Regions from separate parts of the Kitasatospora sp. NPDC088783 genome, predicted to be linked through region 2. Evidence: riboswitches for the same ligand, from Rfam matches in the RefSeq annotation. Region 2 holds a riboswitch; the other holds the start of a gene.

Region 1 (5,288 bases), on a different contig from region 2:
GCGCCGAACTTGCCGGGCTTGGCCAGGCCGACCAGCGCGTTGAGGTTGGCGCCGTCGACGTACACCTGGCCGCCGGCCTCGTGGACGAGCTCGCAGATCCGGGTGATCTCGGTCTCGAACACGCCGTGGGTGGACGGGTAGGTGACCATCAGCACGGCCAGCTGCTCGCCGTGCTGGGCGATCTTCGCCTTCAGGTCCTCGACGTCCACGTCGCCGTCGGCCAGCGTCTTGACGACCACGACCCGCATGCCGGCCATCGCCGCCGAGGCGGCGTTGGTGCCGTGCGCGGAGGACGGGATCAGGCAGACGTCGCGCTGGGTGTCGCCGTTCGCCCGGTGGTAGGCCCGGACGGCCAGCAGCCCGGCCAGCTCGCCCTGCGAACCGGCGTTGGGCTGGATCGAGACGGCGTCGTAGCCCGTCACCTCCACCAGCTGCTGCTCCAGCTCCCGGATCAGCGTGAGGTATCCGGCCGCCTGGTCGACCGGCGCGAACGGGTGCAGCTGCCCGAACTCGGGCCAGGTGACCGGCTCCATCTCGGTGGTCGCGTTGAGCTTCATGGTGCAGGAGCCCAGCGGGATCATGCCGCGGTCGAGCGCGTAGTCGCGGTCGGAGAGCCGGCGCAGGTAGCGCAGCATGGCGGTCTCGGAGCGGTGGCTGTGGAAGACCGGGTGGGTGAGGTACTCGTCCTCGCGCAGCAGCCCGGCGGGCAGCGCGTCGGCGTCCTCGGCGATCTCGGCGCCCTCGACCCCGAACGCGGCGAACACGGCCGCCAGGTGCGCGCGGGTGGTGGTCTCGTCGCAGGACACCGACACCCGGTCGCCGTCGACCCGGTGCACGTTGACGCCGCCGGCCAGCGCCGCGGCGACGACCTGGTCGGCCCGGCCGGGCACCACGGCGGTGACGGTGTCGAAGAACGCGTCGTGGGCGAGCTCGACGCCGCCCGCGCGCAGGCCGGCGGCGAGCGCGGCGGCGTAGCGGTGGGTGCGGCGGGCGATGTCGGCGAGGCCGTCGGGGCCGTGGTAGACGGCGTACATGGAGGCCATCACGGCGAGCAGCACCTGCGCGGTGCAGATGTTGGAGGTGGCCTTCTCGCGGCGGATGTGCTGCTCGCGGGTCTGCAGGGCGAGCCGGTAGGCGCGGTTGCCGTCGGCGTCGACGGAGACGCCGACCAGGCGGCCGGGCAGGTTGCGGGCGTACTCGGCGCGCACGGCCAGGTAGCCGGCGTGCGGGCCGCCGAAGCCCATCGGGACGCCGAAGCGCTGCGAGGTGCCGCAGGCGATGTCGGCGCCGAGCTCGCCGGGCGAGCGCAGCAGGGTGAGGGCGAGCAGGTCGGCGGCGACGGCGACCACCGCGCCGAGCCCGTGCGCCTGCTCGATGACGGCCTTCGGGTCCCGGACCGCGCCGGACGCGCCGGGGTACTGGAGCAGCACGCCGAACACGCCGCGCTCGGCGATCTCGGCGGGGATGCCGTCGGACAGGTCCGCGGTGACGACCTCGACGCCGGTCGGCTCGGCGCGGGTCTCGATCACGGCGAGGGTCTGCGGCAGGGTGTCGGCGTCGACCAGGAAGACGCCGGCCTTGTTCTTGGTGACGCGCCGGGCCAGCGCCATCGCCTCGGCGGCGGCGGTGCCCTCGTCGAGCAGCGAGGAGCCGGAGGTGTCCAGGCCGGTCAGGTCGGCGACCACGGTCTGGAAGTTGAGCAGCGCCTCCAGGCGGCCCTGCGAGATCTCCGGCTGGTACGGGGTGTAGGCGGTGTACCAGGCCGGGTTCTCCAGCACGTTGCGCAGGATGACCGGCGGGGTGAAGGTGCCGTAGTAGCCGAGGCCGATCATCGAGGTGAGGACCTGGTTGCGGCCGGCCAGCTCGCGCAGTTCGGCGAGCACCTGGGCCTCGCTGCGGCCGGCGGGCAGGCCGAGCGCGGTGAGGCTGCGGATGGCGTCGGGGACGGCGGCGTCGGACAGCTCGTCCAGGGAGGCGTAGCCGACCTGGGCCAGCATCTTCTGCTGGGCGTCGCTGTCGGGGCCGATGTGGCGGTGCTCGAAGGGGCTGGCCTGCTCAAGGTCGCTGAGCGTCGGCTGGGCGTTCATGGGGGTCGGGCCTCCTGGTCGCGGACCGGCGGTGGTACGCACGCGGTCGGCGGCCGTGGGAGCGCCTGGGCGTACGAACCCGTCAGCCTCCCCCTCTGTCATCGGTACCTGAGAGCTTCGCACGTCCGGACCGCGCGGGCCCGCCCGGCTTGCACCGTCGGCGAGGGCCGGGTCGGCCGGCTCCGGTGCCGACCGTCCTGCCCTGCTTTCCAGAGTGACCTGGCCCGTTCGGTACGGATGCCTGAGAGATTCCGGGGAGGGGTTGCTCCTTCGGCGCCCCGCACCCCGCCGTTCGGGCGGTTCCGGGACTCTCCCGAGCGGGCTCGGCGGTCGCCTCCGAGGTTACCAGCGCGGGCCTCCCGTATCACCGGTGCGGCCCTGTGATCTGCCCCGGACGGCGGTGTCCGGGGTGCCGCCGTCCGTGACGTGCCGTTTGGTGTGAAGTGGCGGCCCGGCACGCTCCTCCGGCCGCCTCCGGACGGATCTTCCCAGGAGCAGCAGGACTGGAGGACAGCGTGCAGACCGATATCGATCCGCGCGACCTGATCGGACACAAGGCGGTCGACCGGAACGGTGACAAGATCGGCACGGTCGACGAGGTGTACCTGGACGACGCCACCGGCGAACCGGAGTGGGCGGCCGTCCGCACGGGGATCTTCGGCCGGGACGCCTTCGTCCCGCTGACCACCAGCGAGTTCGCGGGCGACGAGCTGCGCGTCCCGTACGACAAGTCGCTGATCAAGGAGTCGCCGGACTTCGGCGTGGGCCAGCACCTCTCGCCGGCCCAGGAGCTGCAGCTGTACCGCTACTACGGGCTGGACACGGGCGGCGACGCCGGTTCGGGCCGGGCGGCGGTGGACGGCACGGCAGCGGCGACCGGGACGGCAGCGGCGGCCGGGACCGCCGGGGCGGCGGCGACCGCGAAGGAGCACCCGCGCGAGGAGCCCGCGGCGCCCGCCGCGGACCGCGACTTCGGCACCGTCGCCTCCTCCCCCACCCCGGCGCCCGCCCCCGGCGCCGCCGCCGCGGCCCCGGCCGCCCACGCCGCGGGCAGGCACCAGCAGGCCCAGCCGCAACCGCGGTCGCAGCAGCAGCCGTCCGCCCGGTCGGCTGCGGCGGAGCCGACCGCGCCGGTGGAGATCACCTGCCGCGAGGAGCGGATCGACATCAGCACCGAGTGGCACGAGGTGGGCACCACCCGGCTGCGCAAGTACGTGACCACCGAGCAGGTGGAGCGCCGGGTGCCGGTGGTGCGCGAGCGGGTGCGGGTGGAGCGGATCCCGGTGTCGGACGCGGAGCGGGCGGCGCTGAGCGAGCAGGAGATCGCCGAGGCGGTCGAGGAGGTCACGCTGCGCGAGGAGCGCCCGGTGGTGCACAAGTACCTGGCGCCGATCGAGCGGGTGCGGCTGGTGGTGGAGCGGTACACCGAGGAGGAGGTGGTCCGCGAGGAGCTGCGCCGCGAGCAGGTGGAGGTGCACGACGCGACCACCGGCGAGGGGGACGGCGAGGGGCCGCGGCAGCGCCAACCGTGGAACGCGCAGCCGCAGTCGCCGGCGGCCCGGCCGCAGTCGGCCGCGAACGGCAGCGCGGAGCACGCCCGCCCGGAGCCGCTGCGCTCCTGACGGCCCGTCGGCCGTCCGGCCCCGGCCCGCTCCGGCGGGCCGGGGCCGGCGCTTTGCCAAAGCTTCACCGATCGATATTTGACAGAGTGAAGCATCTCCCGACATCGTTACTTCAGTCCCTGCACTATCGCCTTTCTGAAGCAACCTGTCGGAGGAGTCCCCGTGAGTGAGGCACCACAGCCCACCCCCACGGCCGCCAAGCCCACCAGCGCCCGGGTCCTGCCCGCCCTGATCCTGGCCATGCTGGCCTTCAGCGTGGTGCAGACCGCGGTCGTCCCGATCCTGCCGGGCCTGGCCCGCGAGCTGAACGTCTCGGGCTCCAACATCACCTGGCTGATGACCGCCAACCTGCTCTCCGCGGCGGTGCTCACCCCGCTGCTGGGCCGCTTCGGCGACCTGCGCGGACGCAAGCCCATGCTGCTGGTCTCGCTGGCCGGCCTGGTGCTCGGCTCCGGCCTCGCGGTGGCCACCCACTCCTTCACCTGGCTGGTGGTCGCCCGGGTGCTGCAGGGCGCGGGCGGCGGCGTGCTGCCGCTGGCGATCAGCATCGTCCGCGACGAGCTGCCCCGGCACAAGGTGACCGGCGGCGTCGCCGCGATCTCCGCCTCGATGGGCGTCGGCTCCGGCCTCGGCCTGGTCGCCACCGGCCTGCTGCTGGAGCACTGGAGCTACAAGTCGATCTTCTGGATGGGCCTGGTCTTCGGCCTGATCGCGGTCCTGCTGGTGGTCCTGCGGGTCCCCGCCGACCCGGTCACCGACAAGGAGGGCGGCGCCGACCCGCTCGGCGCGCTCACCCTGGCCGGCTGGCTCTCCGCCCTGCTGGTCGCCGTCAGCCAGGGCAACCACTGGGGCTGGACGTCCACCCGCACCCTCGGCCTGTTCGCCGTCGCCGCCGTGGTCGCCCTGGTCTGGCTCCTGGTCGAGTCCAAGGTCGCCCACCCGCTGGTCGACCTGTCGATGATGGCCCGCCCCGCCGTCGCCTTCACCAACATCTCCGGCCTGCTGATCGGCTTCGGCATGTACGGCTCGTTCATGGTGATCAGCAACTTCGCGCAGACCCCGGAGAAGCTCACCCACTACGGCTTCACCGCCACCGTCCTGCACGCCGGCGTCATGCTGCTGCCCTCCGCGATCGGCTCGATGGTCGCCGCCCCGCTCGGCGCCCTGCTGATCGCCCGCCGCGGCCCCCGCCTCCCGCTGGTGCTCGGCGGCTTCCTCGGCGCCGTCTCGATGGCCTACCTGGCGCTGCGCCACGGCGCCGAGTTCGACATCTACTTCTCCTCCGCGGTCTTCGGCCTCGGCGTCGGCCTCGCCTACGCCGCGATGCCCGCCTACATCAACGGCGCCGTCCCCGCCGAGCAGTCCGGCATCGCCAACGGCATGAACGCCGTGCTGCGCACCGTCGGCGGCGCGGTCGGCACCGCGGTGATGAGCGCGATCCTCACCGGCGACATCCTCAAGCTCCCGGTGCCGATCCAGCTCCCCACCGAGAACGCCTACCGGAACGCCTTCTGGGTGGCCGGCGCGATGTGCCTGGTGGCCGCCGCCGTCCCGTTCGCCATCCGGGCCGTCAAGTCCG
Region 2 (5,288 bases):
TTCAACGGCCCGGATGGCCCGGCCAGGGAGCCTGCGGCCAGCCCTGGGCCGGCCCGGCCGGCGGTTGCGCTGCGTAACCGAAGCCGGTCGGCCCGGCCTGCGGGGCGCCCTGCCGGTCGAAGAACGGGCGGGAGTTGGCCCACATCCACATCGCCACCGGGTCGAACTCGTCGGCCATCATCACGGTGGACACCCCGGGCCCCTCCGGCGCCTGCGCGGCCGCCCGCTGCACCAGCGCCCGGGCCGCCTCCACGGACGGCGGCGAGGTGTCGTACAGGTCCAGCCCGATCGCCAGGTAGCCCTCGCCCAGCACCGGCTGCACCCAGGCCCGGCGCAGCGAGCGCAGCGGCCGCACCTCGCCCGCCTGCCGCTCCAGCACGGTGAAGAACGGCGAGCCCTGCACCGGGGGTTCGGAGATCCGCAGCGGCCCGGCCGGCAGCCGGTCCAGGCCGAGCGCGATCCGCCGCAGGTCGGCCCAGGGCACGCCGACGCCGCCGCCGGGGCGGTGCGGGTCGAGCCACAGGCCCCAGCGCGAGCGGTACAGCGCGGCGGCGATCTCCAGCCCGGAGACCACCTCGTGGGCGCGCGTCCAGCCGCTGGCCGCGAGCTGCCCGGGGGAGGTCACGCAGGGCGCGTAGCCGTGGCCGCCGACGTCCATGTTCCCGTACTGGGCGTCCGGACTGCCGGGGCTGCCGTGCCAGAGCAGCATCCAGACCTGCCCGCCGGCCAGGGCCCGCAGCAGCCCCTCGTACGCCTCCCAGCGCTCCGGCGCGACTGCTGCGAGGGCGCGTTCGACCGCCCCCGGGTCGCCGGCTGCTCCCGTCACGTCGCCGCCTACTCTCTTCGTCCGTTCCGCCGTGCTCCGGTGTTCCGGGCAACCCTATGGGGCGCACCCGACAGCCGTCATGCCGCCGTGCCCCGCGCGGCGGACCGGGGCCGCCGTCACGGCCGCACGTAGAAGGGCTGTACCCGCCCCAGCATCCAGTCCACCACCGGATCGGCGACCAGGTCGAGCAGCACCAGGTGGACGCCCCAGCCGGGCGGGGCGGTTCCGAGCGCCCGGCCCAGCGCGGTGTTCACCTCGGCCGGGTCGGCGGGGGCCGCCGGGTCCAGCTGCACGCCGACGTACAGCAGGGTCGGCTCGCCCTCCACCCGGGCCAGCGCCCGACGCGCCGTCAGGACGCCGGGCAGCGCGACGAGTTCGCCGGTCGCGGCGGCCAGGAAGGCGAACGGCTCCTGGTGCGGCTCGGGCTCCTTGAGCGCCACCCGGGCACCCTCGGTCACCCCCTGCGCCTCCCACTGCTCGCCGCGCGGCCCGCGCCGCAGCTCGCCGACGCCCTCCGGCGGCACCGGGATGCCCACCGGCGCCTCCGGGTTGACCGCGATGCCGATGCCCAGCGGCAGCCCGCGGGCGAACTCCCACATCGGGGCGATCGCGAACGGGATGCCCGGGCAGTGCTGGAGGTACTGCTCCTGCGAGGAGTACACCGGGACGTACGGCGCCCCGGCCAGCTCCAGCGTCGGCAGGTCCAGCGCCTCGGCGTCCGGGGAGGTGCCGGACGGCAGCGGGATCCACATCTGGCTGCGGGCCAGCACCTCGATCACCCGGGGCGTCGCCCCGGGGTCGCCGAGCGCGGCCGTCAGCACCTGCTCCAGCTCGTTGGCCGGCCAGGGCCCGCCCTCCAGCACCCCGTCCAGCGGGAACCCCATCTCGCCCTCCACATCCGCGGTTGCGATCAGGTTAGCGGCGCGCGGCCCCGGTGCGGCGGCCCGGTGCGGCCCCGTCCGCCGCGGCCCGGTGCGGCCCCGTCCGCGGCGGCCCGCTCCGGCCCGGTGCGGCCCCCTCTCCCGCGACCCGCCCCCGGCATGCCATGATGGGCCCGCCCACAACTTCACACCGGCCGCTCGAACCCGCGCGGGAGAGCCGGAACGGCCTGGCAACAGGCCGCGACCGGCGCCGAAGGAGCAAGTCCTCCCCGGAATCTCTCAGGCACCCCTACCGCCCGGGCGAGGCAGATCTGGAAAGTGGACACGGCCGCGCCGTGCGCCCACCCACGGTGCAAGCCGCCATCCTGTTCAGGAGGCGGCGAAGCTCTCAGGTTCGACGACAGATGGGGGAGATTCGCCCCAGCCTGCCCGTTTCCAGATCCCGGGAGTCCTGTCGTGTCCCTCCGCCTGACCGCGCTCGACGCGCTGCACCGCTCGCTCGGCGCCACCATGACCGACTTCGCGGGCTGGGACATGCCGCTGCGCTACGGCAGCGAGCGCGAGGAGCACCTCGCGGTCCGCACGAAGGCGGGCCTGTTCGACCTCTCGCACATGGGCGAGATCACCGTCTCCGGCCCGCAGGCCGGCGAGCTGCTCGACCACGCCCTGGTCGGCTTCATCTCCGCGCTCGGCGTGCTGCGCGCCCGCTACACCATGATCTGCCGCGAGGACGGCGGCATCCTGGACGACCTGATCGTCTACCGCACCGCCGAGCACGAGTACCTGGTGGTGGCCAACGCCTCCAACGCCCAGGTGGTGCTGGACGCGCTGACCGAGCGCGCGGCCGGCTTCGACGCCGTCGTCCGCGACGACCGGGACGCCTACGCGCTGCTCGCCGTCCAGGGTCCGGAGGCGAACGGCATCCTGGCCAAGCTGACCGACGCCGACCTGCCCGGCCTGAAGTACTACGCCCTGCTGCCCGCCACCGTGGCCGGCCGCCAGGTCTGGCTGGCCCGCACCGGCTACACCGGCGAGGACGGCTTCGAGGTGTTCTGCGCCCCGGCCGACGCCGCGCACCTGTGGACCGCGCTGACCGAGGCGGGCACCGCCGAGGGCCTGGTCCCGTGCGGCCTGTCCTGCCGCGACACGCTGCGCCTGGAGGCCGGCATGCCGCTGTACGGGCACGAGCTGTCCACCGGGCTGACCCCGTTCGACGCCGGCCTGGGCCGGGTGGTGCGCTTCGACAAGACCACCAACGACGGGCAGTTCGTCGGCCGCAAGGCGCTGGAGGAGGCCGCCGCCGCGGCCGGGTCCAACCCGCCGCGCAAGCTGGTCGGCCTGGTCTCCGAGGGCCGGCGCGTCCCGCGCGCCGAGTACGCGGTGGTGGACGCCGAGGGCGCCGTGATCGGCCGGATCACCTCCGGCGCGCCGTCCCCGACCCTGGGCAAGCCGATCGCCATCGCGTACGTGGACGCCGCGCACGCCGAGCCGGGCGGCACCGTCGCGGTGGACGTCCGCGGCAAGGCCGAGCCGGTCCGGGTGGTCGCGCTGCCGTTCTACCAGCGCGCCCGCTGACCCCGGCCTCTCCCCGTTCCCCTCCCGAGCCAGTCCTTTTCCGGTTCGTCCGCCCAGCGGACGGCCGCGCCCGCCCCTCCCGCGATCCTGGAGAATGACGCCATGAGCAACCCCACGCACCTGCAGTACACCAAGGAGCACGAGTGGCTGACCGCCGCCGTGGACGGGGTGTCGACGGTCGGCATCACCGCGCACGCGGCCGACGCCCTCGGCGACATCGTGTACGTCCAGCTCCCCGCAGTGGGTGACACCGTCACCGCGGGTGAGACCTGTGGCGAGCTCGAATCCACCAAGTCGGTCAGCGACCTCTACTCCCCCGCCACCGGCGAGGTCACCGAGGTCAACCAGGCCGTCATCGACGAGCCGGCCCTGGTCAACTCGGAGCCCTTCGAGGGCGGTTGGCTGTTCAAGGTCCGGGTCGAGGCGACCGACGAGCTGCTCGACGCCGACGGCTACACCGCCTTCACCGGCGCCTGACCGGGAGACCCCCCTGATGACGGTTCTCAACCAGTCCCTGCACGCGCTCGACCCGGAGATCGCCGCCGCGGTCGACGCCGAGCTGCACCGCCAGCAGACCACCCTGGAAATGATCGCCTCCGAGAACTTCGCCCCGGTGGCGGTCATGGAGGCCCAGGGCTCGGTGCTCACCAACAAGTACGCCGAGGGCTACCCCGGCCGCCGCTACTACGGCGGCTGCGAGCACGTCGACGTGGTCGAGCAGATCGCCATCGACCGGATCAAGGAGCTGTTCGGCGCCGAGCACGCCAACGTGCAGCCGCACTCCGGCGCGCAGGCGAACGCCGCGGCGATGTTCGCGCTGATCCAGCCGGGCGACACCATCCTGGGCCTGAACCTGGCCCACGGCGGCCACCTGACCCACGGCATGAAGATCAACTTCTCCGGCAAGCTGTACAACGTGGTGGCCTACCACGTGGACGAGAAGTCCGGCCAGGTCGACATGGCCGAGGTCGAGCGCCTCGCCAAGGAGCACCGGCCCAAGCTGATCATCGCCGGCTGGTCCGCCTACCCCCGCCAGCTGGACTTCGCCGAGTTCCGCCGGGTGGCGGACGAGGTCGGCGCCCTGCTGATGGTCGACATGGCGCACTTCGCCGGCCTGGTCGCCGCCGGGCTGCACCCCTCGCCGGTGCCGTACGCGGACGTGGTCACCACCACCACCCACAAGACCCTGGGCGGCCCGCGCGGCGGCGTCATCCTCTCCAAGGCCGAGTGGGCCAAGAAGATCAACTCCGCGGTCTTCCCCGGCCAGCAGGGCGGCCCGCTGGAGCACGTGATCGCCGCCAAGGCCGTCGCGTTCAAGGTCGCGGCCTCCGAGGAGTTCAAGGAGCGCCAGCGCCGCACCCTGGAGGGCGCGAAGATCCTCGCCGAGCGCCTGCTCCAGGACGACGTGACCGCCTCCGGCGTCTCCGTCCTCTCCGGCGGCACCGACGTGCACCTGGTCCTGGTCGACCTGCGCAACAGCGAGCTCAACGGCCAGGACGCCGAGGACCGCCTGCACGAGGTCGGCATCACGGTCAACCGCAACGCCGTCCCGAACGACCCGCGCCCGCCGATGGTCACCTCCGGCCTGCGGATCGGCACCCCGGCGCTGGCCACCCGCGGCTTCGGCGCCGAGGACTTCCGCGAGGTCGCCGACGTCATCGCCGAGGCGCTCAAGCCGGGCTTCGACGAGGCCAAGGCCGAGGCGCTCAAGGCCCGGGTGACCGCGCTCGCGGCCGCCCACCCGCTCTACCCGGAGCTGTAGGACCCCGCTCGGCGGGCCGCCCGACCGGCGGCCCGCCCGGGCTTCCCGGGGCACCACGCACACTGGAGAGGTGCGCGCGGTGCCCCGTTCCATGCCGCGCCCCGCCCCACCGGGCGGGAACCGGCACACCACCACGAGACCGGACAAGGACGTCACCCCGTGGCCATCAGCGTCTTCGACCTCTTCTCCATCGGCATCGGCCCCTCCTCCTCGCACACCGTGGGCCCGATGCGCGCGGCCCGGA

What was found. A riboswitch is a leader RNA that binds a small molecule or an ion and turns the genes downstream of it on or off. The one in region 2 is predicted to bind glycine.
Region 1: it holds a riboswitch for glycine, as region 2 does, so the genes downstream of both, gcvP (aminomethyl-transferring glycine dehydrogenase) here and gcvT (glycine cleavage system aminomethyltransferase GcvT) in region 2, are expected to answer to the same signal.

Annotation. Positions count from the first base shown of each region.
Region 1 is NZ_JBIVKJ010000012.1:207,453-212,740, forward strand. It holds gene gcvP (aminomethyl-transferring glycine dehydrogenase) at 1-2,087, opposite strand, end outside; glycine riboswitch at 2,307-2,413, opposite strand; gene ACIP60_RS29185 (PRC and DUF2382 domain-containing protein) at 2,603-3,709, shown strand; gene ACIP60_RS29190 (MFS transporter) at 3,872-5,288, shown strand, end outside.
Region 2 is NZ_JBIVKJ010000003.1:51,272-56,559, forward strand. It holds gene ACIP60_RS08820 (enhanced serine sensitivity protein SseB C-terminal domain-containing protein) at 2-826, opposite strand; gene ACIP60_RS08825 (enhanced serine sensitivity protein SseB) at 943-1,710, opposite strand; glycine riboswitch at 1,907-2,012, shown strand; gene gcvT (glycine cleavage system aminomethyltransferase GcvT) at 2,164-3,282, shown strand; gene gcvH (glycine cleavage system protein GcvH) at 3,385-3,759, shown strand; gene glyA (serine hydroxymethyltransferase) at 3,776-5,044, shown strand; gene ACIP60_RS08845 (L-serine ammonia-lyase) at 5,204-5,288, shown strand, end outside.